Linked DNA regions of Actinokineospora baliensis. The main gene of each other region encodes a partner of the protein of the gene in region 2 in a complex. Links are inferred from orthologs where the notes say so. Each region holds a gene or a part of one and is shown on either strand. Other genes may lie near its edges.

Region 1 (15,405 bases), 2.1 Mb from region 2 along the record:
GGCCTACTACGCCAGGCCGGAGAAGCTCCTGGACCCCGGCGCCCGTCAAGCCTGCTCGTCGTGGAGCTTCGTGGACACCGACGTGGTGGAGCGGTTCACCGCCCACCTGGGCAAGGACCTGGCGGATGGCACCTGGTACCGCAAGCACGGGCACCTGCGCACCCAGCCCACCTACACCGGCTCCCTGATCCTCGTCACTGCAGTCAGCGCGTAGCGGGAACCGAGCGCATAGAAAACCGAGGGGCCCCGGGCAACAGCCCGGGGCCCCTCGGTGTGTCAGGTCTTAGGCCACCAGCGCGGTGGCGGTGCCACCGGCGGAAGCCAGCTTCTCCGCGGCGGACGCGGAGAACTTGTCGGCGGTGACGTCGAGCTTGACGCCGTTGAGGTCGCCGTCGGCGAGGACCTTGACGAGGTTGTTCTTGCGGACGAGACCAGCCGCGACCAGGTCGGCGATGCCGACCGTGCCGCCGTCGGGGAACGCGGTGGCGATGTCACCGACGTTGACGACCTGGTACTCGACCCGGAAGCGGTTCTTGAAGCCCTTGAGCTTCGGCAGCCGCATCTGGATCGGCATCTGGCCACCCTCGAAGCGCGCGGGGACGTTCTTGCGCGCCTTGGTGCCCTTGGTGCCTCGGCCAGCGGTCTTGCCCTTGGAGCCCTCACCGCGACCGACACGGGTCTTGGCGGTGTTGGCGCCGGGGGCTGGCCGCAGGTGGTGGATCTTGATGGCCATCAGTCGACCTCCTCGACGGTGACGAGGTGGCGGACGGTGTGGATGAGGCCGCGCACCTCTGGCGTGTCCTCGCGGACCGTGGTCTGCCGGATCTTGCGCAGGCCGAGGGTGCGCAGGGACTCACGGTGGTTGCGCTTGGTGCCGATGGAGCTGCGCACCTGCGTGACCTTCAGCTGAGCCATGGTCGTCACGCCCCCGTCCCGGCGGTGGCCGCGGCGGCGCGGGCGCGGAGCATGCCAGCGGGAGCCACGTCCTCCAGCGGCAGGCCGCGGCGGGCCGCGACCTCCTCCGGGCGCTGCAGGCCGCGCAGGGCGGCCATGGTGGCGTGGACGATGTTGATGGCGTTGTCGCTACCCAGCGACTTCGACAGCACGTCGTGCACGCCAGCGCACTCCAGGACGGCGCGCACCGGGCCACCGGCGATGACGCCGGTACCGGCGCTGGCCGGGCGCAGCAGCACCACGCCAGCGGCCTTCTCACCCTGGATCGGGTGCGGGATGGTGCCGCCGATGCGGGGGACGCGGAAGAAATTCTTCTTCGCCTCCTCCACACCCTTCGCGATGGCGGCGGGCACCTCCTTGGCCTTGCCGTAGCCGACACCGACCATGCCGTCGCCGTCACCGACGACGACCAGGGCGGTGAAGCTGAAGCGACGACCGCCCTTCACAACCTTGGCGACGCGGTTGATGGCGACGACCCGCTCGAGGTGCGGGGTCTTCTCGGCCGCGGCACCGCCGCGGCCGCCGCCGTCACGCCGGTCGCGACGGTCGCGGCGCTCGCCGCGGTCGTTACCGCCCTGACCGCCGCCCTGGCCGCCACCCTGGCCACCGCCGAACTGCCGTGTACGTCCCGGCATCAGGCGTTCCTTCCCTTGTACAGAACAGTCATCAGAACTCCAGCCCCGCTTCGCGGGCCGAGTCGGCCAGCGAGGCGATGCGGCCGGTGTACTTGTTGCCGCCCCGGTCGAAGACGACCTTGGCGATGCCAGCGGCCTTGGCGCGGTCGGCGAGCAGTGCGCCCACCTTGGCCGCGCGGGCCTTCTTGTCGCCGTCGACCGCGCGGACGTCGGCCTCCAGGCTGGACGCGCTGGCCAGGGTGTGGCCCGCGAGGTCGTCGACGATCTGCGCGGTGATGTGCCGCGCGGACCGGTGCACGACGAGACGGGGGCGCTCCACGGTGCCCGCGACCTTCTTGCGGAGCCGGAAGTGCCTGCGGGTCTTGGCAACGCGGCGGCGGGTGGAGATGTCCTTGCCCACCGGCTTGCGCTTGGTGACAGTCGTGTCGCTCATGATCACTTACCCGTCTTTCCGACCTTGCGGCGGATCTTCTCGCCCGCGTACCGCACGCCCTTGCCCTTGTACGGGTCGGGCTTGCGCAGCTTGCGGATGTTGGCCGCGACCTCGCCGACCCGCTGCTTGTCGATGCCGGAGACGGAGAACTTGGTGGGGCTCTCCACCGCGAAGGTGATGCCCTCGGGGGCGGCGACCTTCACCGGGTGGCTGTAGCCGAGCGCGAACTCCAGGTCCGAGCCCTTCGCCACGACGCGGTAACCGACGCCGTGGATCTCCATCTTCTTCTCGTACCCCGCGGTCACGCCGACGACGACGTTGTTGACCAGGGAGCGGGTCAGGCCGTGCAGCGCGCGGTTCTGCCGCTCGTCGTTGGGCCGGGTCACCTGCAGCGTGCCGTCCTCGGCGCGCTCAACGGTGATCGGCTCGGACACGGTCAGCGACAGGGTGCCCTTGGGACCCTTCACGCTGACGCTCTGCCCCTCGATGGTGACGTCAACCCCGGCTGGGACGGGGATCGGAAGCCTTCCGATGCGAGACATTCTGCTTCCCCCTTACCAGACGTACGCGAGGACTTCGCCGCCCACGCCCTGCTTGCCCGCCTGGCGGTCGGTCAGCAGGCCGCCGGACGTGGAGATGATCGCCACGCCCAGCCCGCCGAGGACCTTGGGCAGGTTGGTCGACTTCGCGTACACCCGCAGGCCGGGCTTGGACACCCGTCGCAGACCGGCGATGCTGCGCTCGCGGTTCGGGCCGTACTTCAGCTCGACGACGAGGTTCTTGCCCTTCTCGCCGTCTTCGTCGCGGTAGCCCGCGATGTAGCCCTCGCGCTTGAGGATCTCGGCGATGTTCGCCTTGAGCTTGCTGTGCGGCAGCACGACCGCGTCGTGGTACGCCGAGTTGGCATTGCGCAGACGCGTCAAGAAGTCTGCGATCGGGTCGGTCATCGTCATGGGTGACCTGTCAACCTTTCTCGCCGGGGTTCCCGGAGACGGGCCTACGGCGAACTGGGGGATACAAGCCGGTCGAGCGCGGTGGGCCACTCCCGCTGGGAGTGGCCCGACCAACCCTTTACCAGCTGGACTTGCTCACGCCGGGCAGCTCGCCCCGGTGCGCCATCTGCCGCAGGCAGATCCGGCACAGGCCGAACTTGCGGAACACCGAGTGCGGGCGACCGCACCGGTTGCACCGGGTGTAGGCGCGCACGGCGAACTTCGGCTTGCGCGCGGCCTTGGAGACCAGAGCCTTCTTAGCCATGGATCACTGCTCCTTGAAGGGGAAGCCCAGGTGCTTGAGCAGCGCCCGGCCCTCCTCGTCGTTGGTCGCGGTGGTCACGATGGTGATGTCCATGCCGCGCTGCCGGTCGATGGAGTCGGGGTCGATCTCGTGGAACATGGACTGCTCGTTGAGACCGAAGGTGTAGTTGCCGTTGCCGTCGAACTGCTTGCCCGAGAGGCCGCGGAAGTCGCGGATACGGGGCAGCGCGATGGTCAGCAGGCGGTCGAGGAACTCCCACATGCGGTCGCCGCGCAGCGTGACGCGCGCACCGATCGGCATGCCCTCGCGCAGCTTGAACTGGGCGATGGACTTGCGGGCCTTGCGGACCTCGGGCTTCTGGCCGGTGATGGTGGCCAGGTCGCGAACCGCGCCCTCGATGAGCTTGCCGTCGCGGGCGGCGTCACCGACGCCCATGTTGACGACGACCTTCACCACGCCCGGGATCTGCATGACGTTGGCGTAGTCGAACTCGCCCTTGAGCGAGGTGACGATCTCCTCGCGGTAGCGGGTCTTGAGCCGCGGGATGACCTTCTCAGTGGTAGTCATGATCAGATCTCCTTCCCGTTGCCCTTGCCGCGGGCCACGCGGACCTTGCGGCCGTCGTCGTTGAACGCGTAGCCGACCCGGACGGCCTTGCCGTCGGCGACCAGCATCACGTTGCTGACGTGGATGGGGGCTTCCTGGGTCACGATGCCGCCGGACTGCGCGCCGCGCTGGGTCTGCGAGATCCGGGTGTGCTTCTTGATCCGGTTGACACCCTCGACCAGGACCTTGTTGGTGTCGGGGTAGGCCTGGATGACCTTGCCCTTCGCACCCTTGTCCTTGCCCGAGATGACAACGACGGTGTCACCCTTCTTGATCTTCATGTCAGAGCACCTCCGGCGCCAGCGAGATGATCTTCATGAACTTCTTGTCGCGCAGCTCGCGGCCCACCGGGCCGAAGATGCGGGTGCCTCGGGGCTCGCCCTCGTTCTTGATGAGGACGGCCGCGTTCTCGTCGAAGCGGATGTACGAACCGTCCGGACGGCGGCGCTCCTTGACGGTGCGGACGATGACCGCCTTGACGACGTCACCCTTCTTCACACCGGCACCGGGGATCGCGTCCTTGACGGTGGCGACGATGATGTCGCCGATACCCGCGTAGCGGCGGCCGGAGCCACCGAGAACACGGATGCAAAGGATCTCCTTCGCACCGGTGTTGTCGGCGACGCGCAGCCGCGACTCCTGCTGGATCACTTCTTCAACTCCCTGACCATTCGTGGCCCGCCAGATTTCCGACCTGACGGGCTCGGCCTAGCTGGTACTTACTTGGCCTTCTCGAGGATCTCCACCAGCCGCCAGCGCTTGGTCGCCGACAGCGGGCGGGTCTCCATCAGCAGGACCCGGTCACCGACACCCGCGGTGTTCTCCTCGTCGTGCGCCTTCACCTTGGTGGTGGAGCGCAGGACCTTGGCGTAGCGCGGGTGCTTCTTGCGGTCCTCGAGCGCGACGACGATGGTCTTGTCCATCTTGTCCGACACCACGAGGCCCTCCCGGACCTTGCGGGTGTTGCGCGCCTCGGTCTCGGTCACAACGGCTTCGTTCTCGCTCATGCGGCACCTTCATTGCTGGACGACGCGTCCGGGGACGCGGAGAGGCCGAGCTCGCGCTCGCGCATCACGGTGTAGACCCGGGCGATGTCGTGCCGGACGGTGCGCAGCCTGCGGTTGTTGTCCAGCTGGCCGGTGGCCATCTGGAACCGGAGGTTGAACAGCTCTTCCTTCGCCTCGCGCAGACGCAGCACCAGCTCTTCGTCGGTCAGCTCGCGCAGGTCCGTAGCGGTGGTCCCAGCCGCCATCAGAAGTCACCACCCTCACGCGTGACGATCCGGCACTTCATCGGGAGCTTGTGGATGGCGCGGCGCAGCGCCTCGCGCGCGACCTGCTCGTTCGGGAAGCTCATCTCGAAGACGACGCGACCCGGCTTGACGTTGGCCACCCAGTACTCCGGGGAACCCTTGCCGGAACCCATGCGGGTCTCGGCGGGCTTCTTGGTCAGCGGCCGGTCGGGGAAGATGTTGATCCACACCTTGCCACCGCGGCGGATGTGCCGGTTGATGGCGATACGCGCGGACTCGATCTGCCGGTTGGTCACGTACGCGGGCTCGAGCGCCTGGATGCCGAACTCGCCGAAGGTGACCCTGGTGCCGCCCTTGGCAGCACCGGCCCGCTTGGGGTGGTGCTGCTTGCGGTGCTTGACCCTGCGGGGGATCAGCATGGGTCTAGCCCTCCCCGTTGGAAGCGGTCTCCGCCGCGGGGGCGTCGACCTTCGTCTGCGCCTCGGCGGCCGCGCGGCCTGCCTCGGTGCTGGTGGCGGTGGTGCCGGTGGCACCGGAGCGGCGGGCGCGGTTCGGGCGCTCGCGGCGCGGCTCGCGCCGGTTGTCCGGAGCGGCCGAGCGGACGTCGGACTCGCGGCGACCGCCGACGACCTCGCCCTTGTAGATCCACACCTTGACGCCGATGCGGCCGAAGGTCGTCCGGGCCTCGAAGAAGCCGTAGTCGATGTCGGCGCGCAGCGTGTGCAGCGGCACGCGGCCCTCGCGGTAGTGCTCCGAGCGCGACATCTCGGCGCCACCGAGGCGGCCACCGCACTGCACCCGGATGCCCTTGACCTGCGGCGAGCGCATGGCCGACTGGATGGCCTTGCGCATCGCGCGGCGGAAGGACACGCGGTTGGACAGCTGCTCGGCGGTCACCTGGGCGACCAGCTGGGCGTCGGCCTCGGGGTTCTTGACCTCGAGGATGTTGAGCTGCACCTGCTTCTTGGTGAGCTTCTCCAGCTCGCCGCGGATGCGGTCGGCCTCGGCGCCGCGGCGGCCGATGACGATGCCGGGGCGGGCGGTGTGGATGTCGACGCGCACGCGGTCACGGGTGCGCTCGATCTCCACCCGGGAGATGCCCGCGCGCTCCATGCCCTTGGACAGCAGCTTGCGGATCTTCACATCCTCGGCGACGTACTCCGCGTACTGCTTGTCGGCGTACCAGCGCGACCGCCAGTCGGTGGTGATGCCGAGTCGGAAGCCGTGCGGGTTGATCTTCTGCCCCATTAGCGGGCACCGCCCTTCGTGCTCGTCCGGCGCTTGGGCGCCTGCTTGGCCACAACCGGACGCGACTCGACCTCGACGGTGATGTGACTCGTGCGCTTGCGGATCCGGTAAGCACGCCCCTGGGCGCGCGGCCGGAACCGCTTCAGCGTCGGGCCCTCGTCCACGTACGCCACGGCCACCCACAGGGTGTCGGGGTCGAGGTTGAGGTTGTTCTCTGCGTTGGCGACGGCGCTCGCGAGCACCTTGGCCACCGGGTCGCTGGCTGCCTGCGGCGCGAACCGGAGCACGGCCAGGGCCTCGCTGGCGCTACGTCCCCTGATGAGCTCGACGACGCGGCGCACCTTCATCGGCGTGGCGCGAACGTAGCGAGCCCGAGCCACGGCGCGCGGAAACTCCTGCGCCTCGGCTTCGTTACGGGCGTTCATCGCTGCTTCCCTTGCTCTCTTCTAGCTTGCTCTGGTGATCGAGCCGCCGACTAGCGGCGACGGGCCTTGCGGTCGTCCTTGACGTGGCCCTTGAAGGTGCGGGTCGGGGCGAACTCGCCCAGCTTGTGCCCGACCATGGCCTCGGAGACGAACACCGGGACGTGCTTGCGGCCGTCGTGCACCGCGATGGTGTGACCCAGCATGTCCGGGATGATCGTGGACCGACGGGACCACGTCTTGATGACGGTCTTCTTGCCGGACTCGTTGAGGACGTCCACCTTCTTGAGCAGGTGGTCATCCACGAACGGGCCCTTCTTCAGGCTGCGTGGCATTGTCTTAACCTCCTGCTCAGCGCTTCTTGCCGGTACGGCGGCGGCGGACGATCATCTTGTCGCTGGCCTTCTTGCGGCTGCGGGTGCGGCCCTCGGGCTTACCGGCCGGGTTCACCGGGTGGCGACCACCGGAGGTCTTGCCCTCACCACCACCGTGCGGGTGGTCGACCGGGTTCATCGCGACACCGCGGACGGTCGGGCGGCGGCCCTTCCAGCGCATGCGGCCCGCCTTGCCCCAGTTGATGTTGGAGTGCTCGGCGTTGCCGACCTCGCCGACGGTGGCGCGGCAGCGCACGTCGACGTTGCGGATCTCGCCGGAGGGCATGCGCAGCTGCGCGTACGGCCCGTCCTTGGCGACCAGCTGCACGCTCGTGCCCGCGGACCGCGCGATCTTGGCGCCGCCACCGGGGCGGAGCTCGATCGCGTGGATCACGGTGCCGACCGGGATGTTGCGCAGCGGCAGGTTGTTGCCCGGCTTGATGTCGGCGCGGGGGCCGTTCTCAATCGGGTCGCCCTGCGACAGCTTGTTCGGCGCGATGATGTAGCGCTTCTCGCCGTCGGCGTAGTGCAGCAGCGCGATGCGCGCGGTGCGGTTGGGGTCGTACTCGATGTGCGCGACCTTGGCGGGCACACCGTCCTTGTCGTTGCGCCGGAAGTCGATCAGGCGGTACGCGCGCTTGTGACCGCCACCCTTGTGCCGGGTGGTGATCTTGCCGTGCGCGTTGCGACCGCCCCGCCCGTGCAGCGGGCGGATCAGCGACTTCTCCGGCGTCGACCGCGTGATCTCGGCGAAGTCCGAGACACTGGCGCCGCGACGACCCGGGGTCGTCGGCTTGTACTTGCGGATACCCATGTCTGCTCAGTCCCTTACGCGGCCGGGCCGCCGAAGATCTCGATCGGCTTGCTCTCGGCGGACAGCGTCACGATTGCCCGCTTCGTGTCCTTGCGCTTGCCGTACCCGGTGCGGGTCCGCTTGCGCTTGCCGTTGCGGTTCAACGTGTTGACGCTGACGACCTTGACGCCGAAAACCTTCTCCACCGCGATCTTGATGGCGGTCTTGTTGGCGTCGGGGTGCACCACGAAGGTGTACTTGTTCTCCTCGAGCAGCCCGTAGGACTTCTCGGAGATCACCGGCGCGAGAAGGATGTCTCGGGGGTCGGGGATCACTTGTCCTCCTCGGACTTCTCTGCGGCCGCGGCCTCAGCCGAGGTGGCGCGCGCCTTGCCGACCTTGACCGGCCGGGACAGGAAGTCGTCGTAGGCGGCCTTGGTGAACACGACGTCGTCGTTGACCAGCACGTCGTAGGTGTTGAGCTGGTCGGGCGCGATCACGTGCACGTGCTGCAGGTTGCGCACCGACACCCAGGCGACGTCCTCGTCGCGGGTCAGCACGACCAGCACGCGCTTGGCGCTGGTGATCGACTCCAGCAGCAGGCGGGCGGTCTTGGTCGACGGGGTGTCCCCGTCCACCAGGCCGGTCACCACGTGCACCTGGCCCGCGCGCGCCCGGTCGGAGAGGGCACCGCGCAGCGCGGCGGCCTTCATCTTCTTGGGGGTGCGCTGGGTGTAGTCGCGCGGCTGGGGGCCGTGCACCACGCCACCGCCGACGAACTGCGGCGCGCGGGTCGAACCCTGGCGGGCGCGGCCGGTGCCCTTCTGGCGGTAGGGCTTCTTGCCACCGCCTGCCACCTCCCCGCGGGTCTTGGTGGAGTGCGTGCCCTGGCGCGCCGCGGCGAGCTGGGCCACCACGACCTGGTGCATCAGCGGCACGTTGGCCTGGACGTCGAAGACCTCGGCGGGCAGCTCGACGCTGCCGTCGGTCTTACCGCCCGGGGCCTTGATGTCAACGCTGGTCATCAGGCACCGCCCTTCGCGGCCGTCTTGAGGAACACCAGACCGCCCTTGGGGCCGGGAACGGCGCCCTTGAGCAGGATCAGGCCGGACTCGGCGTCCACCTGGTGCACCGTGAGGTTCTGGGTGGTCACGCGGACGTGACCCATGCGACCCGCCATGCGCAGGCCCTTGAAGACCCGGCCGGGGGTGGCGCAGCCGCCGATGGAGCCCGGCGAGCGGTGCTTGCGCTGGGTGCCGTGCGAGGCGCCGAGGCCCTTGAAGCCGTGGCGCTTCATGACACCCGCGTAGCCCTTGCCCTTGCTGGTACCGGTCGCGTCGACCACCTGCCCGGCCTCGAACACCTCAGCGGTGATCTCCTGGCCGAGCTCGTAGGACGCGGCGTCGGTGGTGCGCAGCTCAGCGAGGACGCGGCGCGGGGTGACACCGGCCTTGGTGAAGTGCCCGCCCTCGGGCTTGTTCACCTTGCGCGGGTCGATGGCGCCGTACGCGAGCTGGACCGCGACGTAGCCGTCGGTCTCCTGGGTGCGCACCTGCGTGACCACGTTGGGTCCCGCCTTGACGACGGTGACCGGGACGATCCGGTTGTTCTCGTCGAAGACCTGGGTCATCCCGAGCTTGGTGCCCAGGATTCCCTTCATCTGCCTGTCAGACATGACTGTGTTTCTCTCCGCCGCTCAGCGCCGCACGCTTACTGGATGTTGACGTCGACACTCGCAGGCAGGTCGATGCGCATGAGCGCGTCGACCGTCTTCGGGGTCGGGTCGAGGATGTCGATGAGACGCTTGTGCGTGCGCATCTCGAAGTGCTCGCGCGAGTCCTTGTACTTGTGCGGCGAGCGGATGACGCAGTAGACGTTCTTCTCCGTGGGCAGCGGCACTGGCCCCACGACCCGCGCGCCGGTGCGCGTCACGGTCTCCACGATCTTGCGCGCGGACGCGTCGATCGCCTCGTGGTCGTAGGCCTTGAGCCGGATGCGGATCTTCTGTCCCGCCATGGTGGCTTGCCGTTCCTCTAGTTCGTTGCGATGTCGGCAGACCTGTCAGGCCGAACCGCGCCGCTTCCCTGTTCACATGCTGCGATCCCCGGCTCCCGGTCCACGCGGTCGGGCGTGTCGCGCCCGTGTCGCATAGCGGTCCCTTGGACGAAATCCTCGGGCAAGCCGAACATCTGGTGGTCTAGAGGGGCCGCTGTGGACCCCGGCTCTCACGCGGAGGCGGCCGGTACATACCCCGGCCGCCCCGCGACGAGCAACCCATAAAGGATGCCACACGCCGGTGTGGCGATCCAAATCGGGGGGTCGAACCAGCTGGTCCGACCCCCCGACGGGACTACTTGATAATCTTGACGACCCGACCGGCGCCGACGGTGCGGCCACCCTCGCGGATCGCGAACCGCAGACCCTCGTCCATGGCGATCGGCTGGATCAGCGCGACCGTCATGCCGGTGTTGTCGCCGGGCATGACCATCTCGGTGCCCTCGGGGAGGGTCACGACGCCGGTCACGTCGGTGGTGCGGAAGTAGAACTGCGGGCGGTAGTTGTTGAAGAACGGGGTGTGACGGCCACCCTCGTCCTTGCTCAGGATGACGACCTGGGCCTCGAAGTCGGTGTGCGGGGTCGTGGTGCCCGGCTTCACGATGACCTGGCCGCGCTCGATGTCCTCGCGCTTGATGCCGCGCAGCAGCAGACCGACGTTGTCGCCAGCCTGGCCCTGGTCGAGGAGCTTGCGGAACATCTCGACACCGGTGACGGTGCTCTTCTGCGCCTTCTCCTTGATGCCGACGATCTCCACCTCCTCGTTCACGTTGATGATGCCGCGCTCGATGCGGCCGGTCGCCACGGTGCCGCGGCCGGTGATCGTGAACACGTCCTCAACGGGCATGAGGAAGGGCTTGACGACGTCGCGCTCGGGCTCCGGGATCGACTCGTCGACCGCGTCCATGAGCTCGATCAGGCGGGCGCCCCACTCGGCGTCGCCCTCCAGCGCCTTGAGCGCGGAGACGCGCACGACCGGCAGGTCGTCGCCGGGGAAGTCCTGAGCGGACAGCAGCTCGCGGACCTCGAGCTCGACGAGCTCCAGGATCTCCTCGTCGTCGACCATGTCGGCCTTGTTGAGGGCGACCACGATGTAGGGCACGCCGACCTGGCGGGCGAGCAGCACGTGCTCACGGGTCTGCGGCATCGGGCCGTCGGTCGCGGCGACCACCAGGATGGCGCCGTCCATCTGCGCCGCACCGGTGATCATGTTCTTGACGTAGTCCGCGTGACCGGGGCAGTCGACGTGCGCGTAGTGGCGCTTCTCCGTCTGGTACTCGATGTGCGCGATGGAGATGGTGATACCGCGCTGCTTCTCCTCCGGCGCCTTGTCGATCTCGTCGAACGGCGTGAAGGGGTTCAGGTCGGGGTACTTGTCGTGCAGGACCTTCGAGATGGCCGCGGTCAGCGTGGTCTTGCCATGGTCGATGTGACCAATGGTGCCGATGTTGACGTGCGGCTTGGTCCGCTCGAACTTGGCCTTCGCCACTGGACTGTCCTCCTGGACTGGATTTCGCTTTGTTCCACTTCCGGGCCGGACATTATCTGCCCGGCCCGGGAGCGGCTATCTGGGTCTGTGCGGGCCGCGGGACCGTGGTGGTCCCGCTTACGCGGGGTAGGGGATTACTCCCCCGTCGCCTTGGCGATGATCTCCTTCGAGACGTTCGCGGGAACCTCGGCGTAGGAGTCGAACACCATCGAGTAGTTGGCCCGGCCCTGGGTCTTGGACCGCAGGTCGCCCACGTACCCGAACATCTCAGACAGCGGCACCAGCGCCTTGACGACGCGGGCCCCACTGCGCTCCTCCATGGCCTGGATCTGGCCTCGGCGGGAGTTGAGGTCGCCGATGACATCACCCATGTAGTCCTCTGGGGTGGTCACCTCGACCGCCATCATCGGTTCCAGGATCACCGGACCCGCCTTGCGGGCGGCTTCCTTGAGCGCCATGGAACCGGCGACCTTGAACGCCATTTCCGACGAGTCCACCTCGTGGTAGGCACCGTCGAGCAGCGTCAACTTCAGCCCCACCAGCGGGTAACCGGCGAGAACACCGTACTGCATGGCGTCCTGCGCACCGGCGTCGACCGAGGGGATGTACTCGCGCGGGACGCGGCCACCGGTGACCGCGTTGGCGAACTCGTAGAGCGCGCCGTCGCTGGTCGTGGTGTCCAGCGGCTCGAGCTTGATGACGACCTTCGCGAACTGGCCCGACCCACCGGTCTGCTTCTTGTGGGTGTAGTCCAGCTTCTCGACCGTCTTGCGGATGGTCTCGCGGTAGGCCACCTGCGGCTTGCCGATGTTGGCCTCGACCTTGAACTCGCGGCGCATGCGGTCCACCAGGATGTCCAGGTGGAGCTCGCCCATGCCCGCGATGATCGTCTGGCCGGTCTCCTCGTCCAGGCTGACCTTGAAGGTGGGGTCCTCCTCGGCCAGCTTCTGGATCGCGGTGCCCAGCTTCTCCTGGTCGGCCTTCGTCTTGGGCTCGATGGCGACCTGGATGACCGGGTCCGGGAAGGTCATCGACTCGAGCACGATCGGGTTCGACGGGTCGGACAGGGTCTCACCGGTGGTGGTGTCCTTGAGCCCGATGACCGCGTAGATGTGCCCGGCGATGGCCTCGTCGACCGGCTGCTCCTTGTTGGCGTGCATCTGGAACAGCTTCCCGATGCGCTCCTTGCGGTCCTTGGTCGAGTTGATGACCTGGGCACCGGAGGCGACCCGTCCCGAGTAGACGCGGACGTAGGTCAGCTTGCCGAAGAAGGGGTGCGCGGCGATCTTGAAGGCCAGGCCGGAGAAGGGCTCCTCGACGCTGGGCCTGCGGGTCACCTTGGTCTCGCCGTCCTGCAGCGTGCCCTCGACGTCGGGGACATCCAGGGGCGAGGGCAGGTAGTCGATCACGGCGTCGAGCATGGGCTGCACGCCCTTGTTCTTGAACGCCGAGCCGCACAGCACCGGGTACGCCGAACCGTCGGTGACGATCTTGCGGATGCCGGTCTTGATCTGCTCGATGCTGAGCTCCTCGCCGCCGATGTAGAGCTCCATGAGCTCGTCATCGGTCTCGGCGACGGCCTCGACGAGGGCGTCCCGGTACTCCTTGGCCTTGTCGAGCAGATCCGCCGGGATCTCCTCGATGGCGTAGTCCTCGCCCTTCTTGACCTCGCCGCGCCAGGTGAGCGCCCGCATCTCGACCAGGTCGACGACGCCGATGAAGTCGCCCTCCGACCCGATCGGGAGCTGGATCGGCAGCGGCTTGGCGCCGAGGCGCTCGGAGATCGTGCGCACGGTGAAGTAGAAGTCGGCGCCGAGCTTGTCCATCTTGTTCACGAAGCAGATGCGCGGCACGTCGTACTTGGAGGCCTGGCGCCACACCTGCTCGGACTGGGGCTCGACGCCCTCCTTGCCGTCGAACACCGCGACCGCACCGTCGAGCACCCGAAGCGACCGCTCCACCTCGACGGTGAAGTCGACGTGCCCGGGGGTGTCGATGATGTTGATCTGGTGGTCTTTCCAGTAGCAGGTGGTGGCGGCGGAGGTGATGGTGATCCCCCGCTCCTGCTCCTGCTCCATCCAGTCCATGACCGCGGCGCCGTCGTGCACCTCGCCGATCTTGTAGCTGATCCCCGTGTAGAAGAGGATCCGCTCGGTCGTCGTGGTCTTGCCCGCGTCGATGTGGGCCATGATCCCGATGTTGCGGACCTTGGCGAGGTCGGTCAGCACGTCGAGTGCCACGGGTTCTTCCCCTGTCCTTGAGCTACGGCGCCGCTGAGGCGCCCGCCGGGATGGCGGACGCCCGTGAGATCACCAGCGGTAGTGGGCGAAGGCCTTGTTGGACTCGGCCATCTTGTGCGTGTCCTCGCGGCGCTTGACGCTGGCGCCAAGACCGTTGGAGGCGTCGAGGAGCTCGTTCATCAGCCGCTCGATCATGGTCTTCTCCCGGCGCGCCTGCGAGAAGGACACCAACCAGCGCAGCGCCAGGGTCGTCGAGCGACCCGGCTTGACCTCGATCGGCACCTGGTAGGTCGCACCACCGACGCGGCGGCTCTTGACCTCCAGGGTCGGCTTCACGTTGTCGAGGGCGCGCTTGAGGGTGACGACCGGGTCGGTGCCGGTCTTGTCGCGGGCACCTTCCAGGGCGCCGTAGACGATGCGCTCGGCGACCGAGCGCTTGCCGTCCTTGAGCACCTTGTTGATGAGCTGGGTGACCAGCGGCGAGCTGTACACCGGGTCGGAGATCAGCGGCCGCTTCGGGGCCGGTCCCTTACGGGGCATGTCAGCTCTTCTCCTTCTTCGCGCCGTAGAGGCTGCGCGCCTGCTTGCGGTTCTTCACGCCCTGCGTGTCCAGCGAGCCGCGGATGATCTTGTACCGAACACCCGGGAGGTCCTTAACGCGGCCGCCGCGCACGAGCACCATCGAGTGCTCCTGCAGGTTGTGCCCCTCGCCCGGGATGTACGCCGTGACCTCGATACCGCTGGTCAGCTTCACGCGGGCGACCTTGCGGAGGGCGGAGTTCGGCTTCTTCGGGGTGGTGGTGTACACGCGGGTGCACACGCCACGCCGCTGCGGGCTCCCCTTGAGAGCCGCAGTCTTCTGCTTGGCGACCTTGTCCTGGCGGCCCTTGCGGACCAGCTGCTGGATCGTGGGCATAGACCGGCTTTCTCTGATCACTCCCGACGCCCGCGCGGGGCGCCGAAGGCACTGTGTACTTGCGGTTCCTGCTACTCCGCCCGCCCCCCGAGGTCGGGCGTGTCGCCCGCTCTCGCGGCTCCCGCACGGGAAGAAAACCATCCCAGCGGGGTTCGGGAGGAACTCCGGCGTGACTGGCAGGAGTCCACCCGGCGACATCCAGGTGGACACCGTCGGCGTGGACCGCGCGGCACAGGCACACGGACCGACCCGACATGGGTCGGGCACGAGTAGCAAAGATACCTTGGTCGTGACGGGGAGGTCAAAACGGGGGTACCCAAGCGGGCGCGCGGCTGGTCCACTCGAAGGAGTGTTCGAAAGCACCCGGCGGTGTGGTGTCGCTCTCAGTCAACGGAGGCGGCGCCCACGGCTCGGTTTGAAGCGCCGGGGGATCTCGGCTAACCTTAGGTCACAAGCTGTCGATCCGCGGATGCGGCAGAAGTGAGCCCGGGAACGTGCCCGCGTCGTCGTGGGACCCCGGGTTTCGCGCTGTTCAGGGCTTGCACACGTCAACGACGTGGCTCGTGGTGAGGATGTCCCACGGCTCGGCCTCCCCGTGGAACATGGCCGCGATGTAGGCGCCCGCGACAAAGTCCGGCAACCACACGAGCGGCGTGGCCGACTTGCCGACGTGGTCGACGCGGAAGTCGGTGGAGATGCGCCGGGACGACCGCAACCGCTCGCGCGTCCTGC
Region 2 (15,421 bases):
GAGATGACCGTCGCCGGGCAACTCGGCGACCAGCCGATCGGCCCGATCCACCCGACTGGAGTAGTGCACCGCGATTCGATCACCCTGTGCCGCGAAGGCCCTGGCCACCGCGGCACCTATACCACCGGACGCGCCGGTAACCAGAACTCTGCGTGGTGGTCGGGCCGCCCCGGGCGCCGAATCGTTCCCAGTATTCATGTTCCCACCTTTCCCAGTCGTCGCCGGACGGGAGGTATGACCTCATTGGTATGTACCAATATGGGGGATTTTGCTCCTACCGTCGGGACCTACCCTGCACAACTCGCCCTCAATTGGAGAGCGTGATGAATCGCAAGTTCACCGCTGCCGCACTGGCAGCACTCACGGCGGGTGGTCTCACGACCGCCATCGCCTTAACCCCCTCGGCGACCGCGGGCCAGTCGGCCCCCGCTGTCGCCGTGGCCGATGTGGCCTCGCCCGAGGTCCTCAGCGCCATGTCCCGTGACCTGAAGATCTCCACCGAGCAGGCCAAGCAGCGGCTCAACCGCGAGTACAAGGCCACCAAGACCGAGCAGGCCCTGCGTGGCACGCTCGGCGGCACCTTCGGCGGCGCGTGGCTGGACGCGGGTGCCAACACCCTGACCGTCGCGGTCACCGACGCTTCCAAGGCTGACCAGGTGCGCGGCCTCGGTGCCGTCCCCAAGGTCGTCAGCCGCAGCCAGGCCCAGCTCGACGCGGCCAAGGCCAAGCTGGACGACAACTCCCGCGCCGTGCCCAAGTCCGTCCCGGGCTGGTACGTCGACGTCAACACCAACGCAGTGGTGGTGCTGACCAAGGCGGGCGGCCAGGGCGCCGCGACCGCGTGGGCCAAGGCCAGCGGGATCGACACCGCCGCGGTGCGCTTCGAGACGACGGCCGAGGAGCCACGGCCGTTCATCGACGTCATCGGCGGCAACGCCTACAGCTTCGGCGGCAGCCGCTGCTCGATCGGGTTCTCGGTCGAGGGCGGATTCGTCACCGCGGGTCACTGCGGCTCGGCGGGCACCGCGACGACCAACCCGAGCGGGTCGGTCGCCGGGTCCAGCTTCCCGGGCAACGACTACGGCTGGGTGCGGGTCGCGGCGGGCAACACCATGCGCCCGCTGGTCAACCGCTACTCCGGCAACACCACCGTCTCGGTCGCGGGCAGCACCGAGGCCGCAGTCGGCGCGTCGGTCTGCCGCTCCGGCTCCACCACGGGCTGGCGCTGCGGCACCATCCAGCAGAAGAACTCCTCGGTCACCTACCCGCAGGGCACCGTGACCGGCCTGACCCGGACCAGCGCGTGCGCCGAGCCGGGCGACTCGGGCGGTTCGTGGCTGGCGGGCAACCAGGCGCAGGGCGTCACCTCCGGTGGCTCCGGCAACTGCAGCCAGGGCGGCACGTTCTACTTCCAGCCGGTCAACGAGATCCTGCAGGTCTACAGCCTGCGGCTGCTGACCCAGGGCGGTCCTGACCCGACCACCAGCAACCCGACCACCACCACCTCCGGCAACCCCGGCGGCGGCACGTGGGCCGCGTACACCAACTACGCCGTTGGCGCTGTCGTGACCTACGGCGGCTCCAGCTACCGGGCCATCCAGGGACACACCTCCCTGCCTGGCTGGGAGCCGCCGAACGTGCCGTCCCTGTGGGCGCGGCAGTAAGAGTTCAGCGGTAACCCCCTAGAGCGGGCCGCTCCCCGACGAACGCAGGCGTCGGGGGGCGGCCCTTCTGCTGTGCGCGGACCTAGGCTGGGCGCATGGGACGGGTGACGGTGCGCAGGCCGGTGGTGCGGGTCGGGCCGGAAGGTCGGCGGGTCAGGCCGGACGCGTTGGTGGCCGAGGAGCCGCTGGAGATCCGGGTCGGCGGGCGGGCCTTGGCGGTCACGATGCGGACCCCCGGGCACGACGTGGAGTTGGCGCACGGGTTCCTGTTGACCGAGGGGGTCATCGGGGATCGCGCTGACGTCGCGGTCGCGCGGTACTGCGACGGAGTGGACGACCAAGGGCGCAACACCTACAACGTGCTCGACATCGCGTTGGCGGACGGGGTGCCGCCGCCGGACCCCGGGGTTGAGCGGAACTTCTACACGACGTCGTCGTGCGGGGTGTGCGGTAAGGCCGCTTTGGACGCGGTTCGGTTGAAGACGCGGTACTCCCCCGCCGCCGATGAGGTGCGGGTTCCGGTTGGGACGTTGGTCGGCCTCCCTGATGTGTTGCGGGAGAAGCAGAAGCTGTTCGGTAGTACCGGTGGGCTACATGGCGCTGGACTGTTCTCTTCGGACGGCGAGGCGCTCGTAGTGCGTGAAGACGTTGGTAGGCACAACGCTGTCGACAAGGTGCTGGGGTGGGCACTGCAGCAGGGGTTGGTGCCCTTGCGCGAAACCGTGCTTCTTGTGTCGGGGCGGGCTTCGTTCGAGTTGGTGCAGAAGGCCGCGATGGCAGGGGTGCCTGTGCTGGCCGCAGTGTCAGCGCCGTCGTCGTTGGCGGTCGAGTTGGCCGAAGAGCAGGGGATGACGCTGATCGGATTCCTGCGCGGCGAGACTATGAACCTCTATACCGGTGACGGGCGGGTCGTGTGAGGCCGCTCGATGGCGTAGTGGTGCTGAGTCTTGAGCAGGCGGTAGCCGTCCCTTACGCAACGCGGCTGATGGCGGACCTTGGGGCAAGAGTCATCAAGGTAGAGCGGCCGGGGGCTGGCGACTTTGCTCGGCACTACGACCGCGCCTGCGGGGACGTGTCGAGTTACTTCGCGTGGACGAACGTGGGTAAGGAGTCGCTCGCGGTCGATCTTAAGCATCCTGAGGGTCTTGCTGTGGTGACCGCTATAGCCGCGCGGGCCGACGTAGTGATGTGCAACCTGTCCCCCGCTGCCGCACGCAGGCTTGGGTTGGATGCCGACACTCTGCGTTCGGCACACCCGCAGCTGATCGTGGCGGAACTGTCCTCTTACGGCGATGGCGGTCCTTACAGCGATCGGAAGGCCTTCGACGCGCTGATCCAGTCAGAGACCGGGCTCGTTGCCGCGACCGGGGACGGCCCCTCTATGGCTCGCGCCGGGATCTCCGTGGCGGACATCTCTGCCGGGACCCAACTGCACGCGGCGGTCCTGGCGGCGCTGCTGGGGCGCGCGCGGACCGGCTCGGGTGCCACGCTGCGGCTGACGCTCATGGAGGCGCTGGCGGAGTGGATGCACCAGCCCGCCCTCTACGCGCACGGGACGGGCAGGGACCCGGAGCGGGTGGGGGCGCACCACCCGACGATCGCGCCGTACGGGCCGTTCACCTGCGGGGATGGCGGCGCGGTGCATCTGGCGGTGCAGAACGACGGGCAGTGGCGGCGGCTGTGTGAGGTCGTCTCGCTGGCACCGGACCTGCGGTTCGAGACCGTGGCCGGGCGGGTCGAGCACCGGACGCAGCTCCACGCACAGTTGCAGACGTACTTCGATGGGGTGGACTCTGACGAGTTGCTCGCCGATCTGGACCGCGCGGACGTCCCCGCCGCCCGGACCCGGCCGGTCGGGGAGCTGACCCGGCACCCGCAGCTGGTGGCCCGGCAGCGGTGGACGGAGGTGGCCGTCCCCGGCGGGGTCACCCCGATGATGCGACCGCCCGTCGACGGTCTGACCTGGGAAGCAGCGCCCGTCCCCGCCCTCGGTCAGCACACGGACGACGTTCTCGCCTGGTTGGGGTACCAGCCGGACACGATCGCGGATCTCCGGTCGCGCGGAGTGACTTCGGCGACACCAATGGCCTAGTCGAGCAGGTCGTCGCGGAGAAATGCGACCCTGCGTGTCTGAACCGAGAAACGTCCGGCGCGTCTCACACGATTGAGGTGGGAGACGAACTCAGGAGGGGTCTGGGTCCGTCGGTGTTCGGGGAGGAACCATGGCGGGTCTGGGCAAGGCGCGGGTGAGCAGGCGGTCCCTGCTCATCGCCGGTGCCGCTGGTGCCACGACCGCAGGCATCGCCCTCGGCGCCGCCAGCGGGACCCTGCCGGTGCTCAACGCGCTCGCCGAGGCTGTGGGCGGCGTGGACCCGGTCATCCGGACCGAGCGGGTGCGGTCGGTGGCCCGCGGCGCCGAGATCGACCTGGTCACGATCCTGCCCACCGAGCGACCGGACCGGAACCTGCCCGTCTGCCTGTTCCTGCACGGCCTGCGCGGCAACGCCCGCCGCGCCGCCCCCACCGGCCTGGCCCGCACCCTGGCCAAGGGCGTCGCCGACGGCTCCCTGCCGCCCTTCGCGTTCGTCGCCGTCGACGGCGGCGACAACTACTGGCACGAGAACCACGTCGGCGACAACTCGATGGCGATGCTGCTGGAAGAGGTCCCCCGCTGGCTGACCCAGCGCGGCCTCTCGCCACAGCCGTTCGCCTGCTCCGGCGTGTCCATGGGCGGCTTCGGCGCCCTGCTGTACGCCCGCCGCCGCAACGAACTGGGCCGCCCCCTCAACGCCGTCGCCGCCATCTCCCCCGGCCTCCTGATGTCCTGGCGCGAGATGAGCACCCGCCGCGCCTTCAAGAACAACGTCGAATGGTCATCGCTGGACCCCCTGCGCAATGTCGACAAACTCGGCCAAACCCCCGTCGGCATCTGGTGTGGCACCGAAGACCACTTCATCGAAGGCACCCGCAAGTTCATCCGCCTAGCGCGACCGGAAGTCTCCTACACAGGCCCCGGCGGCCATGGGGACTCGTTCTATAGGGGCGTAGTGCCGTCGGTGCTGGACTTCCTGGGCAAGCACGCGCCAAGGGCGGCGGCCCAGGGGTAGACCGTGGGGGTCCGCGGTGCGTGGGGCTCGTTGAGGATGACGGTGACGCCAGCGCCTCTAGGTGGCGGGGGTGACCACTACGGCATGTGTCCTGGGGAGCGCGGGCTGGCGCGAGCCTTGGCGCGTTGTGCGAACCGGATGGCTAGTGCGCCGCTCGATGGCGTCGAGGTCGAGGAAGTACTCGGCGATGCGGGCGACAAGTTTCGCCTGGACGACCTGGTCGCCCTGGCCAGCGACCGGCTGTGGATGGGGGACACGACAAGGCCGCCGGACCCAGAGGGGTGCGGCGGCCTTGTGGGAGTGCGGGTCAGGCGGACTTTTCGCGGCGTTCGCGGCGGGAGGGCTGCCTGGCGACGATCGTGGGGTTCACGTTCTCGCGGACGGTCTGTTCGGTGATGACGACCTTGGCCACGTCGGTGCGGCTGGGGATGTCGTACATGACCGACTGGAGGACTTCCTCCATGATGGCGCGCAGGCCCCGGGCACCGGTGCCGCGCAGGATCGCCTGGTCGGCGACCGCCTCCAGCGCGGTGTCGGTGAACTCCAGTTCGACGCCGTCCATTTCGAAGAGTTTCTGGTACTGCTTGACCAGGGCGTTGCGGGGCTCGGTGAGGATCTGCACGAGCGAGGCCTTGTCCAGGTTCGTCACGCTGGCCAGGACCGGGAGCCTGCCGATGAACTCGGGGATCAGGCCGAACTTGATCAGGTCCTCCGGCATGGTGTCGGAGAAGACCTCGGCGGCGTCCACGTCCGCCTTGGAGCGGATCTCGGCGCCGAAGCCGAGGCCGCGCTTGCCGACCCGGTCCTGGATGATCTTCTCCAGGCCCGCGAAGGCGCCAGCCACGATGAACAGCACGTTCGTCGTGTCGATCTGGATGAACTCCTGGTGCGGGTGCTTGCGGCCGCCCTGCGGCGGGACGCTGGCCGTGGTGCCCTCGAGGATCTTGAGCAGGGCCTGCTGCACGCCCTCGCCGGAGACGTCGCGGGTGATCGACGGGTTCTCGCTCTTGCGGGCGATCTTGTCGACCTCGTCGATGTAGATGATGCCGGTCTCGGCCCGCTTGACGTCGTAGTCGGCGGCCTGGATCAGCTTGAGCAGGATGTTCTCGACGTCCTCGCCGACGTAGCCCGCCTCGGTCAGCGCGGTGGCGTCGGCGATGGCGAAGGGCACGTTGAGCAGCTTGGCCAGGGTCTGCGCGAGGTAGGTCTTGCCGCAGCCGGTCGGGCCCAACATCAGGATGTTGGACTTGGCCAGCTCGACGGTCTCCTCGCGGGACTCGCGGCCCTCCGGCCGGGCGCGGTCACCGGCCTGGATGCGCTTGTAGTGGTTGTAGACCGCCACGGCCAGCGAGCGCTTGGCGTCGTCCTGGCCGATGACGTACTGGTCGAGGAAGTCGTGGATCTCGGCCGGTTTGGGCAGCTCGTCGAGTTTGACGTCGCCCGCCTCGGCGAGTTCCTCCTCGATGATCTCGTTGCAGAGGTCGATGCACTCATCACAGATGTACACGCCTGGACCGGCGATGAGCTTCTTCACCTGCTTCTGGCTCTTCCCGCAGAAAGAGCACTTGAGCAGGTCTCCGCCGTCACCGATACGTGCCATGACCGCTGACCTCTGTCCCCTCCGGCGCACCCGGGGCGGTGCGCCTGGCTGTGTGTCCGGTCCGGCCGGGCCCGGCTCACCCGGGTCAAAGACCACGCGTGAGGCGGGCCGGTCGCGACCGTTGCCCTCGACGGTACCCGCCAACCCCGCCGGAGCGGGAGAAGCGGGCGCCGACGCGAGCCGATTGCTGCGTTTGCGGTGCCGAAGAACCTAGTCGAACACGGTAGGCCGTCCACGGCCCGCGTGTCGGGTCTTTTCGACCGACCGGGGCCGCAGCCGAGGGATTTCGCCCACTCAGCTCTGCGTGGACAGCTTCCGGTAGGGCAGCACCTCGTCGATGATGCCGTACTCCTTGGCCTGGTCGGCGGTGAGGATCTTGTCCCGCTCGATGTCGATGCGCACCTGCTCGACGTCCTTGCCGGTGTGCCTGGCCAGGGTGGTCTCCAGCGCGCCGCGGACCCGCTGGATCTCCGCCGCCTGGATCTCCAGGTCCGAGACCTGGCCGTAGACGCCCTCGGTGGAGGGCTGGTGGATGAGCACCCGGACGTTGGGCAGCGCGAACCGCTTGCCCTTGGTGCCCGCCGCCAGCAGGACCGCGGCCGCGGAGGCGGCCTGGCCAAGGCAGAAGGTCTGGATGTCGGGCCGGACGTACTGCATGGTGTCGTAGATGGCCATCAACGAGGTGAACGAGCCACCCGGGGAGTTGATGTACATCGTGATGTCGCGGTCCGGGTCGGTGGACTCCAGGTAGATCAGCTGCGCCATCACGTCGTTGGCGGAGGCGTCGTCGACCTGGACGCCGAGGAAGATGACCCGCTCCTCGAACAGCTTGTTGTACGGGTTGGACTCCTTGGGCCCGTAGCTCGTGCGCTCCACGAAGGACGGCAGCACGTAGCGGGACTGCGGGAGGTGCGGAACGTGGATCTCACTCACGGGGTGCTCCTGTTTTCTCTGCGTCCGCGGCCGGGATCAGTTCGCCGAGCCGACGCGCGCCGCGCGGCTCACCACGTGGTCGATGAAGCCGTAGTCCTTCGCCTCTTCCGCGGTGAACCAGCGGTCGCGGTCGGCGTCGGCGGTGACCTTCTCCACCGTCTGCCCGGTCTGCTGCGCGGTGATCAGCGCCATCTCGTACTTCCACTTCGCGTACACCTGCGCGCGGATGGCGATGTCGGAAGCGGTACCCCCCACCCCGGCGGAGGGCTGGTGCATCATGATCCGGGCGTGCGGGAGCGCGTAGCGCTTGCCCGGGGTGCCGGAGGCGAGCAGGAACTGGCCCATCGAGGCGGCCAGGCCCATGCCCCAGGTGGCCACGTCCGGCTCGATCAGCTGCATGGTGTCGTAGATCGCCATGCCCGCGGTGACCGAACCACCCGGCGAGTTGATGTAGAAGGTGATGTCGCGCTCGGGGTCCTCCGCGGCGAGCAGCAGCAGCTGCGCGGTGATGCGGTTGGCGATCTCGTCGTCGACCTCGGAACCGAGGAAGACGATGCGCTCACGGAGCAGCCGCTCGTACACCGAGTCGTTCAGGGTTAGCCCCGCGGTGGACCGCATGTGGGGCGAGAGGTGCTGCGTCACGTCTGCCTGCCTTCTCCAAGTCTGCCTGGGCACTACTGATCTCTAGACCGACAGTAACGAAGGCGGGCGGCGCCGACTTCCCGACACCGCCCACTTTCGCTAAGAGCGTCACTGCTCCTGCACCCGTCCGGGTGGCTACCGCGCGGCGGCTTCCTCCGCGGGGGCCTCCTGGGCCTGCTCGCCCTCGGGGGCGCCGAAGAGCTCGGAGAGGTCCACCTTGGCACCCGAGCCGTCGACGACCTCGGCCTGGCGCACGACCGAGGCGAGCGCCTTGCCGCGGCGCACGTCGGCGAAGATCGCGCCGAGCTGGCCGGACTGCTGGGCCCGCTGCACGTACTCGTCCGGGCTGATGCCGAAGCGCTGGGCCTGGTAGATGATCCGCTCGGTGAGCTCGGCGTCGCTGACCTGGACCGCCTCGGCCTCGGCGATGGCGTCGAGGATGAGCTGGGTCTTGACCGACTTCTCCGACTCCTGGCGCACCTCGGCGTCGAAGTCCTCGCGGGTCTTGTCCTGGGTGGCGAGGTACTCGTTGAGCTTGGCCTCGTCGTGGTCGAACGGGTGCACCGCGTCGTGCTGGCGGGAGGACACCTCGGCCTCGACGACCTTGTCCGGCAGCGGGACCTCGACGGTCTCCAGCAGCGCGTCGAGCACCTTGTCGCGGGCCTGCACGCCCTGCTGCATGCGCTTGACCCTGGTCAGGCGCTCGCGCAGGTCGGTGCGCAGCTCCTCGATGGTGTCGAACTCGCTGGCCAGCTGGGCGAACTCGTCGTCGGCCTCGGGCAGCTCGCGGACCTTGACCGACTGCACGGTGACCGACACGTCGGCCTCGCGACCGGCGAACTCCCCGGCGACCAGCGCGGTGGTGAAGTTCTTGGTCTCGCCGGTCTCGGCGCCGAGCAGGGCCTCGTCGATGCCGTCGATGAGCTCACCGGAACCGACCTGGTAGGACAGGCCGCTGGTCCTGGCGTCCTCGACCTCCTGGCCGTCCACAGTGGCCGACAGGTCGATGGAGACGAAGTCGCCGTCCTCGACCGGGCGGTTGGCGCCGGTCAGGGTGCCGAAGCGGGCGCGCAGCTCGTCGAGCTGCTCGTCGACCTCGGTGTCGGCGAGCTCGAGGTCCTCCACGGTGACGGAGAACTCACCGAAGGCGGGGATGGTGATGTCGGGGCGGACGTCGACCTCGGCGGTGAAGGCGAGGTGGTCGCCGTCCTCCAGCTTGGTCACCTCGATGTCGGGCTGCCCGAGGGCCTTGACCTCACCGGCGGTGACGGCCTCCATGTACTTGGCCGGGATCGCCTCGTTGACCACCTCGTCGAGCACCGGCGCGCGGCCGATGCGGGACTCGATGACGCGGGCGGGGGCCTTGCCGGGGCGGAAGCCCGGGATGCGGACCTGGCTGGCGAGCTTGCGGTACGCGCGGTCGAAGTTCGGCTTGAGCTCGTCGAACGGCACCTCGACGTTGATCCGTACCCGCGTCGGGCTCAGCTGCTCGACGGTGCTTTTCAACGTGTTCTCCTCGTGCGACTGACTACGGCAGTTGCGGTAGTGCCTAGCGGTGGTGGCGGGGCTGCCCAGCTCGGGGCGTTCCCAAGTCCAGCCCGGTCGGACGCGGACGGCCTGGATCAGCCCCCGAGTCTAGGCGAGCTTGCCCAGGTCGGGCCCCGGCGGGGTGGCCTGCCGCGCGCCGAGCTCGCCGAGGGTGCGCAGCGCGTGCCCGGTGGAGCCGGTCACCTCGACCAACGCGATCAGGTGGTCGATCCCCGACCGGCGGGCGGAGACGCGGAGCTGTCGGGCGCACGAGGCCGGGTCGCCGATGGGGTGAAGGTCGCACAGGTGCCGGGCGTACGCCACTGGATCTCGGCTCGGTCCGGGCCCGCCGTCGACCCGGACGTGGGCGGCGAGGCCCTGTTCCAGCCACCCCGGCGCGGTGGCCATGACTTCAGCGACGGCCTGCTCGCGTGAGTCGGCGATGTGGACCACGACGGTGGAGATGTGGTCGGCGCCTATAGGCCCGCCGGAGGCTCGGTAGTGGTCGACGAAGGCGCGCTTCTCGTCGTCGGTCATGTGCATGCCGAGGAGCATGGGAACGCCTTGGGCGGCAGCGAGCTCGACTGTGGCGAGGGAGGTGGAGGCGAGATGGAGAGTCGTTGGGGCTGTTGGGGTCGGGACCATGGGCACTGGCCGAAATGGATGGTCGGCGTTTCCCTCCACTTTCGACTCTCTTAGAGCGCGGAGGAGGAGATCAAGGGCGGCGGGCATGCCTGTCTGATAGCGCTCTAGAGAGGACCCGAAGACCTCTAGATCCATCCATGGACCGCCTCGCCCTACGCCTAGACGGAAGCGGTTGTCGCTGACGACGTTAAGAAGCCGTGCACGCTCGGCGAGGGCTACCGGGTGGGCTGTCGTGAGGACGCTGATGGCCGTACCGACATCGATTCGCGTAGTGCGGCCGAGCAGGTGCGCGGCGAGGGTGATCGCGTCGGGGCAAGTGCCATAGGGCATGAAGTGGTGTTCGGCCACCCACGCGTCGGCGAGCCCTACGCGTTCGGCGGCGACCGCGACGTCAAGCGTCCGGTGGAGGGCTTCGGTGTCGGTCTGTCCGGGGAACCTGGCGGCGAGGAGGAAAACTCCGAGTTTCACGCTTCCGGCTGTTACCGGGTCAGTGGCCAGCGGGCAAGCGGCGGCAGGGTGATCGGTACTGGGCCGTTCCGGTGGCGGGTCTTGTCCGCTGTTCAACGAAGGCGGTACGCAATACTCGCGGCCCGCTCCCCCGGTTGGGCCGCCTGTGACCTGGAGGTGCGGATGTCTCTCGATGTGCCCGCTGACCTGTTGGCGCGCGCCGAAGCCGGCCCGGTGGACGACGCGGACTTCGTCGCGGTGGTCCGCGACTCGCTGCCTTACGCGTGGGAGGTGATCTCCTCGGTCGCGACGTCGGTGGACAGCAGCGGGTTCGCCGACAACGAGGTCCCGCCGCCCAGCGAGGCCGAACGCGGGCAGCTGCTGCGCGCGCTGGCCTCGGACTCGATCCGCGGCGGCCTGGAGCGCCACTTCGGCGTGAAGCTCGCCTTCCAGAACTGCCACCGGGTGGCGGCGTTCACCCCCGCCGCGGTCGACAGCGACCGGTACCGGGCGTTCATCTCGCCGCGCGGGCAGCTGCTCAACCAGTCCCCGGAACTGCGGGACTGCTAGCCGGACCCGGCAGGGGGACGGCGGACTCACTCCCCGCGGGAAGCGACCTCCCGCCCCCGCCTCCCCCTGCCACCCGGCTGCTGCGCCAAGGGCACGGCGATCCACGCCCGTTGGGTGCTCCCTCGGGGCCACGCTGGGTCAGCCACCGATCGCACCGCGGGGGTCTGGGGGGGTCGCCCCCCAGAACGACAGACGGGCGACCCGGTCCACGTTCTCCGTGGACACGAGCCGCCCATCGTCCGTCGGGCAGACAGGATTTGAACCTGCGACCCCCCGCTCCCAAAGCGGGTGCGCTACCAAGCTGCGCCACTGCCCGGGGTCGTGTCACCCAGCCTAGCGGCACCCGCTAGGCTGTTTTTCGCGCGGTACCAGTAGCCGCGTACGCGGGCGTAGCTCAATGGTAGAGCCCTAGTCTTCCAAACTAGCTACGCGGGTTCGATTCCCGTCGCCCGCTCTCCCAGCGGTCAGGCCTTAGCAGGCCTGGCCGCTTTTCGTTAGCTGGGAACGTTCCCAGCCCAAGTTTCGGCGGGTATGGGCGACCGTCGCCGTTGAATCGCCGGGCTGTGTGATGCGAGCCACAGCCAGCCGGGTGATTTTCGCCGGTGCGCGCGAAGAACGGGTCAAGGCCCGTGGTGCCGGTGACCACTTGTTCGGTAGGCAGGAGCCATGTCGCAATCCGGCTATTTCGACCTAGACGTGTCCCAGTCCGTTCGCCGCAGCGTGGTCGGGGCGGGGGTGTGCGTGCTCGACGACGCGGGGCTGGTGTTGCTGGCCCGTGCGGACGGCGGCTTCCGGCTGCCCGGCAAGCCGCAGCCCGCCGGTGAGTCGCTGCCGGTCGCCGCGGTGCGGGCGGTGGAGGAGCTGACCGGGGTGTGGGTGGAGATCACCGGCCTGGTCGGGGTGTTCAACGACGCCAGCGAGCCGTGGAGCGCGGAGCTGGCGGTGTGCTTCCGCGGTCGCCCGGTCGGCGGGCGGCTGTCCACCGCGCGTGCGGCGTGGCTGGAGCCCGAGCGGCTGGCGGAGCTGCCGGTGCCGGAGGCCGTCCGCACCGTGGTGGAACACGGCCTGAACGGCTCGCCCTACTTCACCTGAGCGGGGCGGCGGGCGTACTCGACCTCGAGGACGGGTCTGCCGTCGCCGTAGTCGCGTTCGCGGATCAGTCCGGTCTCGGCGAACCCGGCCCTGGTGTAGAAGCGGCGAGCCCTGGTGGCGCCGAACAACGTCCACAGGCGGATCCTGCGGTACGCGGTGGCACCTAGGAGCACGTCGTCGACCAGGGCTTGGGCGACGCCGGTTCCCCAGGCGGTCGGGTGTGCGTAGAGCGCGCACAGTTCGGCGTCGTGGCGGTTGTCGGGATGGCCGTGATACCAGGCGAAGGCCACGACGCGGTCGCCGCGTTGCGCTACCAGCACGACGTCGTCGGGCCGTTGCGCGGCGAGGCGGTCGCGCCAGGCACCTCGGCGGCGTTCGACGAACGCCGCGAGCCACCGGCTCTCGAAGAGGTCGCGGTGCGACACCCGCCACGCCTCAGCGTGGACTTCTCCGATGGCAGCGGCGTCGGCGGCGCCCGCATCACGGACCAGGACCGGCGCGCTTACCCGCATGACCCGCCCTTGCGGGCAGTCGAAATCCCCATCGGCCCACCATATCGACGCTTGCCCGGTGCGCAACGCCAACGGCAATCCCCTGGCGGTGAGCGGCGATCTGCCGTAGATAACCGGCACGTGGACACCTACACCGTGCGCTCGTTGACACCTGACGAACTCGCCGCCTCCCCGCGCCTGGTGGCAGCGGCTTTCCTGGCCGACTACGCCGAGGAGGGGATCGCGGTCAGGGACGCGGCTCTTAACGCGGACTCTGCGAGTCTTGGCGTGTTCGTCGATGACCGGCAGGTTGGCGGGGTACGCGTGCAAGAGCGGGGTCTACGCGTACCCGGCGGCGACCTCGTGACCTTCTCAGGACTCACCTCGGTGGCAGTAGCGCCGGATTTCCGTAGGCGCGGTGTGCTGACCGCGATGATGCGTCCTGTCCTGGCCAGGGACAGCCCCGCGGTGTCCGCCCTCTGGGCGTCGGAATCGGCCATCTATGGCCGGTACGGCTACGGCGTCGCCACCGAGTCGACGCAACACACGCTGGCCGCTAAGTCACCGTTCCGACCAGGCGTCTCGGCTGACCCTTCGGTGATTCGCGAAATACCCAGAGACGAGGCCATGGCGGTGATCCGGCCCCTCTATGAGCGGTACGCCGAGCAGCAAGTGGGTGCTCTTACCAGGGTCGAAGGCAACTGGGTGTTCCACTACTACGACTCAGAGGCAGTACGGAACGGCCAGACGCAGTTCCGGTTCGCCGTACACCCGGACGGTTATGCCGCCTATAGGGGTAAGCCGGAGTGGACCGACAACGGGCCTCGCGGCACTGTGTTCGTGCACGAACTCGTGGCCAACACTCCTGAGGCATTCACCAGCCTCTGGCGGTACCTGCTCGACATCGACCTCGCGGCGACCGTGGAGTACGAAGGCAGCGGAGACGACCCTCTAGTGCTGTTGCTGCCCGACACCCGCATCGCGGTTCGGAAGAAGTTCCACGGCCTGCACATCCGCCTCACCGATGTGGCCGCCGCGCTCCCTCTACGGGGTTACCAGGCACCAGTGGACGTTGTCGTCGAGGTGACGGACAGCTTCTGCCCCTGGAACGCCGGGCGTTGGCACCTGGTCGCGGCGGACGGCCGGATGACTGTCGCCAAGACGGACTCGCCCGCGGATCTCGCCCTGGATGTGCGGGACCTCGGCGCGGCCTACCTCGGCGGCACCCGCCTAAGCACGCTCGCAGCGGCAGGCCTGGTCACGGAGTACACAACGGGTGCGGCGGCGGCTCTATCGCACGCGATGCAGGCCGAGCGGGAGCCTGCCTGCCGCGAGGTGTTCTGAACAACCCTCGGGAACCAGGGCAGCAGCGTCTCGCGTTGTTAGGGGTAAGACGAAGGAGGCGCTATGGGCGGCGCGGTCGTGGTCATCCTCATCCTCGCGGTAGTGGTCCTCGGTGTGGTGGTGGTCCGCAACCAGGCCACCAGCCGCGCCCGGCAGCTCGACGACGCCAAGGCGGAGGCGCGGCGCTGGGTGGAGCGCCTGGGCGGCCAGGTGATGAACCTGACCGGCACCGACGAACCGTCCCGGCAGGCGATCGCCGACGCGGCGGAGCGCTACACCGCCGCCGGGTCGCAGATGGAGCAGGCGAACACCGTCGACCAGGCCCGGCTGGTCACCAAGACGGCGATGGAAGGCCTCTACTACATCCGCGCCGCCCGGCTGGCCATGGGCCTGGACCCCGGCCCCGACCTGCCGGTGGACCCCGAGCAGCAGCGCGCGGGTCGGGTCGAGCAGGACCGCAGGGTCAGCGTAGAAGGCCACTCCTACGAGGCGTCGCCGATGCCCGGTCGCGGAACGCCGCACTACTACCCGGGTGGTCGCGTGGCCGGTCGCCCGGTGCCGCAGGGCTGGTACAGCGAGCCGTGGTGGAAGCCCGCGTTGGTCGCGGGTGCGTGGGGCATCGGCACGGTGCTGTTGTTCGACGCGATGTTCTCCGGCATGGCGGGCATCCCGGACGCGGCGGCGTGGGAGGCCGGGTACGACGCCGGTCAAGCCGATGCCGTCGCCGACTCCGGCGGTGACATGGGTGGGGACGCCGGTGGCGACTACGGGGGTGACTACGGCGGAGGCGACTTCGGTGGCGGTAGTGACTTCGGAGGTGGCGACTTCGGCGGCGGGGACTTCTTCTAAGAGGGTGGCTCTTAGCCGGGTTGGCAGGTCGGGCACCAATAGTTGTTGCGTGCGGCCAAGACCTCGGTGAGCACCGGGGTACCGCAGATCAGGCAGGGCATCCCGGCTCGGCGGTAGACGTAGACCTCACCGCCGTGCCGGTCCTGCCGCGGCGCCCGACCGGTGGCCTCAGGCAGGTGTTCGTCGCGGACCGTGTCGATCCGTCCCCTGTGGACCCCCAACCGCATGAGGGCCACCAGGTCCACCCACATCTCGTCCCACACCGACCGGTCCAGCTCACGGCCGGTGACCGAAGGGTGGACCCCGTGGCGGAACAGCAACTCCGCCCGGTACACGTTGCCGACACCGGCCACAACGGACTGGTCCATCAGCAACACCGCGATCGAGCTACGGGACCGCGAGATCCGGGACCACACCCGCTCCGGGTCGGCGTCGGCGCGCAGCGGGTCGGGGCCCAGCCGGGCCCGCAGCGCGGTGACCTGCCCGTCGGTGAGCAGCTCGCAGCGAGTC

What was found.
Region 1: the proteins of tig (region 2) and rpsG are in contact, whole or in part, in a crystal structure (PDB 3GTY), measured with the Thermotoga maritima proteins. The link is inferred for Actinokineospora baliensis from one-to-one orthologs. Residues at the interface, in WP_004081061.1 of Thermotoga maritima: Glu122, Val124, Val129, Leu130, Tyr133, Glu188, Gly259, Ile262, Tyr263, Glu266, Ser270, Glu273, Gln274, Glu277, Arg308, Gln311, Ile312, Ser315, Tyr316, Glu325, Arg329, Arg336, Leu363, Phe366, Trp367, Arg373, Leu377, Arg381, Leu384, Glu387; in WP_004081843.1 of Thermotoga maritima: Lys34, Lys52, Lys55, Glu59, Arg62, Gln63, Glu66, Asn67, Lys69, Val71, Arg95, Ala109, Lys110, Lys111, Gly112, Arg113, Pro114, Glu117, Glu121, Ile124, Ala125, Tyr127, Asn128, Asn129, Thr130, Gly131, Lys135, Asp139, Arg142, Met143.

What each region holds. Positions count from the first base shown.
Region 1 is NZ_JAFBCK010000001.1:691,781-707,185, forward strand. The notes cover bases 12,563-15,405. They hold rpsG (30S ribosomal protein S7), read right to left. Parts: upstream 14,298-15,405; coding sequence 13,827-14,297; downstream 12,563-13,826. Other genes in these bases: fusA (elongation factor G), read right to left, coding at 12,563-13,757; rpsL (30S ribosomal protein S12), read right to left, coding at 14,299-14,673; JOD54_RS02965 (hypothetical protein), read right to left, coding at 15,206-15,405. In the rest of the region: JOD54_RS02835 (class I SAM-dependent methyltransferase), read left to right, coding at 1-214; rplO (50S ribosomal protein L15), read right to left, coding at 284-736; rpmD (50S ribosomal protein L30), read right to left, coding at 733-915; rpsE (30S ribosomal protein S5), read right to left, coding at 921-1,589; rplR (50S ribosomal protein L18), read right to left, coding at 1,621-2,022; rplF (50S ribosomal protein L6), read right to left, coding at 2,025-2,564; rpsH (30S ribosomal protein S8), read right to left, coding at 2,577-2,975; JOD54_RS02870 (type Z 30S ribosomal protein S14), read right to left, coding at 3,094-3,279; rplE (50S ribosomal protein L5), read right to left, coding at 3,283-3,846; rplX (50S ribosomal protein L24), read right to left, coding at 3,849-4,166; rplN (50S ribosomal protein L14), read right to left, coding at 4,168-4,536; rpsQ (30S ribosomal protein S17), read right to left, coding at 4,605-4,892; rpmC (50S ribosomal protein L29), read right to left, coding at 4,889-5,137; rplP (50S ribosomal protein L16), read right to left, coding at 5,137-5,556; rpsC (30S ribosomal protein S3), read right to left, coding at 5,561-6,385; rplV (50S ribosomal protein L22), read right to left, coding at 6,385-6,810; and 9 more genes.
Region 2 is NZ_JAFBCK010000001.1:2,826,214-2,841,634, reverse strand. What follows is about bases 7,268-10,126. They hold tig (trigger factor), read right to left. Parts: upstream 9,453-10,126; coding sequence 8,082-9,452; downstream 7,268-8,081. Other genes in these bases: JOD54_RS13540 (LLM class flavin-dependent oxidoreductase), read right to left, coding at 9,582-10,126; JOD54_RS13550 (ATP-dependent Clp protease proteolytic subunit), read right to left, coding at 7,341-7,922; JOD54_RS13555 (ATP-dependent Clp protease proteolytic subunit), read right to left, coding at 7,268-7,295. Outside these bases: JOD54_RS13585 (SDR family NAD(P)-dependent oxidoreductase), read right to left, coding at 1-198; JOD54_RS13580 (alpha-lytic protease prodomain-containing protein), read left to right, coding at 324-1,664; formate dehydrogenase accessory sulfurtransferase FdhD, read left to right, coding at 1,760-2,581; JOD54_RS13570 (CaiB/BaiF CoA transferase family protein), read left to right, coding at 2,578-3,756; JOD54_RS13565 (alpha/beta hydrolase), read left to right, coding at 3,887-4,771; ATP-dependent Clp protease ATP-binding subunit ClpX, read right to left, coding at 5,079-6,371; more of JOD54_RS13555, read right to left, coding at 6,666-7,267; more of JOD54_RS13540, read right to left, coding at 10,127-10,586; JOD54_RS13535 (SCO5389 family protein), read left to right, coding at 10,749-11,135; JOD54_RS13520 (NUDIX hydrolase), read left to right, coding at 11,802-12,227; JOD54_RS13515 (GNAT family N-acetyltransferase), read right to left, coding at 12,215-12,739; JOD54_RS13510 (GNAT family N-acetyltransferase), read left to right, coding at 12,860-14,062; JOD54_RS13505 (hypothetical protein), read left to right, coding at 14,126-14,911; JOD54_RS13500 (Fpg/Nei family DNA glycosylase), read right to left, coding at 14,923-15,421. UniProt on the Bacillus subtilis protein: Involved in protein export. Acts as a chaperone by maintaining the newly synthesized protein in an open conformation. Functions as a peptidyl-prolyl cis-trans isomerase.